3 regions of the Methylobacterium sp. EM32 genome follow, and region 2 is predicted to be linked to each of the others. Evidence: riboswitches for the same ligand, from Rfam matches in the RefSeq annotation. Region 2 holds a riboswitch; each other region holds the start of a gene.
What was found. Region 2 has a riboswitch for thiamine pyrophosphate ahead of ABZT49_RS05555 (hypothetical protein). Riboswitches for the same ligand answer to the same signal wherever they lie in the genome.
Positions count from the first base shown of each region.

Region 1: linked by a shared signal. The riboswitch ahead of thiO (glycine oxidase ThiO) and the one ahead of ABZT49_RS05555 (hypothetical protein) in region 2 are both predicted to bind thiamine pyrophosphate.
Region 3: linked by a shared signal. The riboswitch ahead of thiC (phosphomethylpyrimidine synthase ThiC) and the one ahead of ABZT49_RS05555 (hypothetical protein) in region 2 are both predicted to bind thiamine pyrophosphate.

Region 1 covers NZ_JBEXZS010000172.1:27,863-30,122, forward strand. Annotated here, with positions in the region: gene ABZT49_RS22575 (adenylate/guanylate cyclase domain-containing protein) at 1-1,052, shown strand, start outside; TPP riboswitch at 1,113-1,243, shown strand; gene thiO (glycine oxidase ThiO) at 1,297-2,260, shown strand, end outside.
Region 2 covers NZ_JBEXZS010000037.1:32,305-34,564, reverse strand. Annotated here, with positions in the region: gene ABZT49_RS05560 (acyl-CoA reductase) at 1-104, opposite strand, end outside; gene ABZT49_RS05555 (hypothetical protein) at 101-1,228, opposite strand; TPP riboswitch at 1,275-1,377, opposite strand; gene ABZT49_RS05550 (TetR/AcrR family transcriptional regulator) at 1,719-2,260, opposite strand, start outside.
Region 3 covers NZ_JBEXZS010000270.1:12,862-15,121, forward strand. Annotated here, with positions in the region: gene thiC (phosphomethylpyrimidine synthase ThiC) at 1-1,179, opposite strand, end outside; TPP riboswitch at 1,238-1,349, opposite strand; gene ABZT49_RS33645 (restriction endonuclease) at 1,489-1,863, shown strand; gene ABZT49_RS33650 (acyltransferase family protein) at 2,243-2,260, shown strand, end outside.

The sequences.
Region 1 (2,260 bases), on a different contig from region 2:
TGCCGGTCGACCGCGCCACCACCGCCATCGACGCGCTGCACTCGGATTATTCCGGCGTCGGCCGGTTCTGGACCCGGGAGGACGGCGTCAGCTTCCGCCTCTTCCCGCACGGCGAGGCCAGCGAGCAGGCGCTCGCCCGCTCTCCCTTCGCCCACGTCTTCGCCACCGGCCAGTGGCTGATCCTCGACCTGCGCGAGACGCCGGACGACCAGTTCAGCATCGTCCCGGAGCTGAAGGCGGCGGGCTACACCCATTACATCACCGTGCCGCTGTTCTTCACCAACGGCACCAAGAACGGCGTCACCTTCGCGACCCGCGATCCGCGCGGATTCGGCGACGACGACCTGGCCATCCTGCGCTTCATCGTGCCGACCCTGTCGGCGGTGATGGAGATGCGCGGCCTCAACGCCCGGCTCGACCACGTCTTGCGGGTCTATGTCGGCGACGGGCCGCACCAGGCGATCCTCGCCGGCTTCATCCGCCGCGGCCAGGTCGAGCGGATCCGCTCGGCGATCCTGTTCGCCGACATGCGCGGCTATACCCGCCTCACCGACGCGCTGCCGCCCGAGGCCTCGGTGGAACTCCTGAACACCTATTTCGACTGCCTGGTGCCGCCGATCGAGAGCGAGGGCGGCGAGGTGCTGAAATACATGGGCGACGGCCTGCTGGCGATCTTCCGCGAGAGCGGCGACGATCTCGGCGGCGCGGCGCAAGGCGCCCTCTCGGCGGCGCAGGCCGCGCTCCGCCGCGTCGAGGAGGCCAACCGCGCCGGGCGCTTCCCCACCCGCATCGAGGTCGGCATCGCGCTCCATCACGGCGAGGCGGCCTACGGCAATGTCGGCTCGGGCGCGCGCCTCGATTTCACGGTGATCGGCCGCGACGTGAACCTGGCCAGTCGGCTCGCCAAGCTCAACAAGGTCCTGTCCGAGCCGCTGCTGATGTCGAAGCCCTTCGTCGACTTCCTGTGGGGCGACCCCGAATTGCTCGGCACCCACCCTCTCGACGGCTTCGCCGAGGAGATGGCGATCTACCGTCCGGGCAAGGGCGGCTGAAGCGGGGTCGAGGCGCGGTTGGAGACCGGTTGACGGCGGGCCCGTCCCTCGCCAGATAGCGGGTGTTCCAGGGAGATCCCCGACAAGGGGCTGAGACACCGCTGGACCGCCCTTCACGGCACGGTCAGCGCGGAAATCCTTCGAACCTGATCCGGCTCATACCGGCGTAGGGATTGGACAGGGTCCTCGTGGATCCGCGCGCATCATCCGGCCACCGGGCGCAGTCCATTCTCTTCGGGCCACCGTGGAGACGAGGGTGCACGCGCAGACGATCGGACGGCGGGGCGGACCGAGCCCGAGCCCGGAGAGTGACCGGTTGCCTGGACGAGCCGACGTCGCGGTGATCGGCGCCGGGCTGATCGGCCTGTCGGTCGCGTGGCGCCTGGCGCGCGCGGGTCTCTCCGTCGCGGTGATCGAGCGCGGCCGCGCCGGCGACGGCGCCAGCCTCGCCGCCACCGGCATGCTGGCGGCGGCCGCCGAGCACGAGCCCGGGGGCGAGGCTCTCTCGCCGCTCTGCCTCGAAAGCCAGCGGCTCTGGCATCCATTCCGCGACGAGCTGGAGGCCGAGTCGGGTCTCTCCATCGACTACCGTCGCGAGGGCACACTGGTGATCGCGCTCGGCCGCGACGAGGTCGAGCGGCTGCGCTTTCGCCACGAGTTGCAGCGCCGCGACGGTCTGTCCGTCGAGTGGCTGTCCGGCCCCGCCATCCGCGCCCGCGAGCCGGGCCTGCGTCCCACCGTCACCGCCGGGATCTTCTGCGCCGACGATCATCAGGTCGATCCCGCCCGTGTGATGACCGCCCTGCGCCGGGCGTTGCGCGCGGCCGGTGGGCGCCTCGTCGAGGAGACCGCGGTTACCGCGCTCATCCGCGAGGGCGGCCGGGTCACCGGCGTCGAGACCTCCGCCGGTTCTTTGACGGCCGGTACCGTCGTGCTCGCCTCCGGCGCCTGGGCCGGGGAGGGGAGTCTGGTGCCCGACCTCGCCCTGCCGGTGCGCCCGCTCAAGGGCCAGTCGATGGCGCTGCAGATGACGCCGCGCAGCGGGCTCCTCACCCACGTGGTCTGGACCGAGCAGGTCCACATGGCGCCGAAGGGCGACGGCTCGCTCATCGTCGGCGCCACCGTCGAGGAGACCGGCTTCGACCCGCACCTCACCGGCGGCGGCCTCTACGCCCTGCTGGAGGGCGCCCGCCGGGCGCTGCCGGGGG
Region 2 (2,260 bases):
GCCACCGCGACGGTCTCGCCCCAGGCGCGGTGCTCGACGATGCGCCGGCCGATCCTCTCGGCGGGGATGCCCGGCAGATGCCCGGCCTGCTCCAGAATGCTCATCCCTGCGCGGCGGCCAGGAACTCGGCCACCGCGACCGAGCAGCCGCGCGAGGCGGAGCCCTCGACCCGGCCGAGCAGCCGGAAGCCGCCCGGCGCGATCACCCCGGCATCCTCGGTCAGGATCGCCGAGACCGAGTTGAAATGGGCGAGGTCGTGGTGGACCAGCACGCCGGTCTCGCCCTCGGGCAGGTCCTGGCCGGTCAGCGGATCGACGACGCGGCTGCGGATCCAGTGCGGGCCGGACTTCACCGGCGGACAGACCGCGTTGCCGTCGTCGTAGAACTGGGTGCTCAGCTCGGTCATGCCGTACATGTTGAGGCACTCGCTCCGCGGGACCCCGAAGGCCTGCGAGAGCCCGTCGTAGAACGCGTCCGGCTCGATCTCGCGCGACTGGCCCTTGAAGCCGCCGGTGTCGAAGAGAAAGCTGCCCGCCGGCAGGGCGAAGCGGCGGCCCTGCTCGTCGAGCGCGTCCATCACCGGCACGAAGGCGTAGGTAGCGCCGAGGAGCGCGACCGGCTCGCCCGTGGATTCGGCCTGCGCCAGCATTGCCAGCAGCGCGTCGAGGTCGAGCCCGCCGGGACCGACGAAGACCGCGCTGCCTTCCGTGCCGAAGGTGTCCTTCGCCAGCGCCAGGTAGTGGGCGAGGGAGGAATTCGGCAAAGCCGCCTCGTCCGGGAACAGGATCCCCATCCGGATCTTCTCCCGCCCGCGCATGATCCGGGCGGCGAAGCCCGCGAGCATCGAGGCGTCGTAGACTTGGAGCGTCGGATGGTAGCTGCGGCCGCGCCCGCTGCCGGTCGTGCCGCTCGTCATGAACACCCGCTCCGCTTCGTCGGGCGGGCAGCAGCTCAGGGTCAGGTCCTTGAATGCCTTGATCGGCACCGCCGGGATGTCGCGCCAGCGCCGCACCGTCAGCGGCGTGCGCCCGCGCTGTTGCGCGAAGCGCCGGTAGGGCGCGTTATGGGCGAACTGGTAGGCGAAGACCCGCAGGGCCAGAGCCTCGAACTCGGCCTCGGTCGCGCCTGGGCGTCCGATGAAGTCGAGGAGCGCCCCGACAATCTCCGCTTGCGACATCACGGCCACCTCGCGCCCATCCCGGGCGACGGCCAGTCCGGCGGAGATCATGCGCGAAAAGACGGCTGTGACGGCCTTGGAGCCCTCGCCGATCCCGCATCCCTACGCCGGCATGACCCGGATCAGGTTCATAGGGTCACCGCGGCGCCCGGACGGAGCCGGACCGGCGGAATCTCAGCCTCCTCGCGAGGCCCCCCTGGGAGCCGGGGAGAGTGGGGGGTGCGGGGGCGGGTGTCAAGTTGGGCTCGATAGCCAACACGGATGGCCGCACGTCTCGGCGCATCGACGCTTCATCGTAACCCACACCCTTTCCCGGACGACTGGAGCGACAGCGGAAGGAGATCCGGGATCCAGCTGTAAGACTCGCCGCGAAGCGGCTCTGAATCTTGCACCGTTGCAGGCAAGCAGACGCTTCGCGACGTTTCGCGCTGGATCTCGGATCTCCTTCCACTTCGTTCCAGTCGTCCGGGAAAGGGTCGTGGGTGTTCGTCTGTCCGTGAGATGAGGCGGAGGGTACTGCCACGGACCCGGCGACGAGCGCTCAAGCCCGCGCCAACCCCTCCGCCAGCCGCCCGAACGCCTCGAGCGCCTTGGCCAAGGTCGCCTCAGGCTCCCGCGACGCCGCGACCCACAACGCCGCGTGCAGCGAGGCGCCGTTGAGGAGGCGGGCGGCCGCCTCCGCGTCCACCGGGGGGATCGCCCCGGCGGCGACAAGGTCACGGATGCGCCGCGTGGTCTCGGCGAGGCAGGCATTCTGGCTCGGCCACAGCGACGGATCGCCGAGGAAAGCCGGGCCGTCGAGGAGCAGGATGCGCTGGATCTCCGGCTCCAGCGCCATCTCGATATAGGCCCGGTACTCGTCGAGGAGGCCGCGCCACGGATCGGAGGCCCGCTCGCCGATGGCGCGCAGGCGAGCTGCCATCTCGGCGTCGATCTGCTCGATCACCGCCTGGAGCAGGCCCTTCTTGTCGCCGAAATGGTGATAGAGCGCGCCCCGCGTCAGCCCGGCCGCCCCGGTCAGCTCGTCCATCGAGGCGGCGGCGAAGCCCTTCTCGGCGAAGGCCGCCCTGGCCGTCCGAAGCA
Region 3 (2,260 bases), on a different contig from region 2:
CAGCTCGGCGAATTGTGCCGCGTCGTTGGCGTCCGCGATCGAGCCCGGGCGCAGGCCGTCGCCGAGGGAGAACGACACGTCGTAGGCCCGGCAGATGTCGCAGATCTCCTCGAACCGCTCGTAGAGGAACGATTCCCGGTGCCCGGCGAGGCACCAGCGCGCCATGATCGAGCCGCCGCGCGAGACGATGCCGGTGACGCGGCGCGCCGTGAGCGGCACGTGGGCGAGGCGGACGCCGGCATGGATGGTGAAGTAGTCCACCCCCTGCTCGGCCTGCTCGATCAGGGTGTCCTTGAACACCGCCCAGTCGAGCTTCAGCGGATCGCCGCCGACCTTCTCCAGCGCCTGGTAGATCGGCACCGTGCCGATCGGCACGGGGGCGTTGCGCAGGATCCAGCCGCGGATGTTGTGGATGTTGCGGCCGGTCGACAGGTCCATCACCGTGTCGGCGCCCCAGCGGATCGCCCACACCATCTTCTCGACCTCGTCCGCCGCCGAGGAGGTCACGGCCGAATTGCCGATATTGGCGTTGACCTTGACGAGGAAGTTGCGGCCGATCGCCATCGGCTCGAGCTCGGTGTGGTTGATGTTGGCCGGGATGATCGCCCGCCCGCGCGCCACCTCGTCGCGCACGAAGTCCGGGGTGATGAAGGGCGGAATCGCCGCGCCGAAGCTCTCGCCGTCGGCGAGCTTCGCCTCGGCGCCCGCCAGCATCGCCTCGCGGCACAGGTTCTCCCGGTGGGCTACGTAGATCATCTCCTCGGTGACAATCCCGGCGCGGGCGAACTCATATTGCGTGACGCGCTCGCCGGGTGCGCCCCGGCGGATGGTGCGGGCGGCCGGGCACGGCGCCACCAGCCTGTCCTCGCTCGCGAATCCATTGTCCTCCGGCCTGACCGCCCGGGGGGCGACCGGCGCGTAGCTGCGGCCTTCGATCCAGGACTTGCGGATCTCGGGCAGGCCGGCCGCGAGGTCGATGCGCGCATCCGCCTCTGTGTAGGGGCCGGAGGGGTCGTAGACCCGCACCGGGGCCTCGCCCGGATCGGAGAGCGCGATGGCGCGGTAGGGCACGCGGAGATCGGGACGGTCCCTCGGCGAGGCATAGGCCTTGGCCGAGCCGGTGACCGGCCCGGTGGTGACGCGCGTCGGCGATCCTGCGGCGAGGATGGGTGCGTTCATGGATCTCTCCCGGGGAGACGATCCGGCCTCGAGGCGCGAGGACGCACGGGTCACGTCGATCATGGCAGGTTCCCGTCCCTCCGCCGGTACGAACCGGATCAGGTTCAAGGGTCAGGACGCACGCTCGTCCAATCTCAGCCCCAGATGGCGGGGCTCCCCTCGGTAACGAGGGGGACTGTCGGGTGGGGGGCGGGGTTTGTCAATCAGGGGTCGTGAGGAGAGCGCTGCGGCATCACGGCCCCGATCTTGAAACGCCCGGACGCCGCGACCCAGATACGGAGGACAATCCTCACCGCTCAGGAGCTTGCCTTGGGACGCCGTGATCGGCGCTGGCGCGACGACGACCCCTCCACCCACGGCCCGGCCACGCGCGAACCGACGATCTGCCCGCTCTGCGAGCGGCCGATCCCGCGCGACGCCCGCCAGAGCAAGCACCACCTGACGCCGAAGCTGAAGGGCGGTACCCATGGCGAGACGGTGCAGTTGCACCAGATCTGCCACTCGGCGATCCATGCCCGCCACAGCGAGGCCGAACTGGCGCGCCGCCTCAGCGACGTCGAGAGCCTGCGGGCCGAGCCGGAGATCGCCCGCTTCCTCGACTGGGTCCGCACCAAGCCGGACGATTTTCACACCGCGACGCGCATGACCCGGACGCGGCGGGAGTCGAAGCGGAGCTACCGGTAGCAGACTTCTTTCGGCGGGTGAGAACGCGTCTGCGTCCCGCGACGGATGGTGCAAGCTCCATCGTCATTCCGGGGCCGCGAAGCGGAGCCCGGAATCCAGACACTCAGTTGATGCAGAACGAGACGGGACGCTGTCCGTCTCTATTCTAAGCCACCTGCGGTTCTGGATTCCGGGCTCCGCTGCGCGGCCCCGGAATGACACGGAAGGCTTCAGAATCGCCGTGAGAGCCGAATAAGCGCTCAGACCCAGACCACGCCAGGTGGAAGCCGCTCAGGACAGTAAATCGATCATTGCGCATCCTCGCGCGATTCAACACGCCGGCCATGCGCCGATCTTTACGTCTCCCTGCGAGCCTGGGGCCAGCCTCGTGGAGACGCCGATGTCCGCCCGCCCCAAC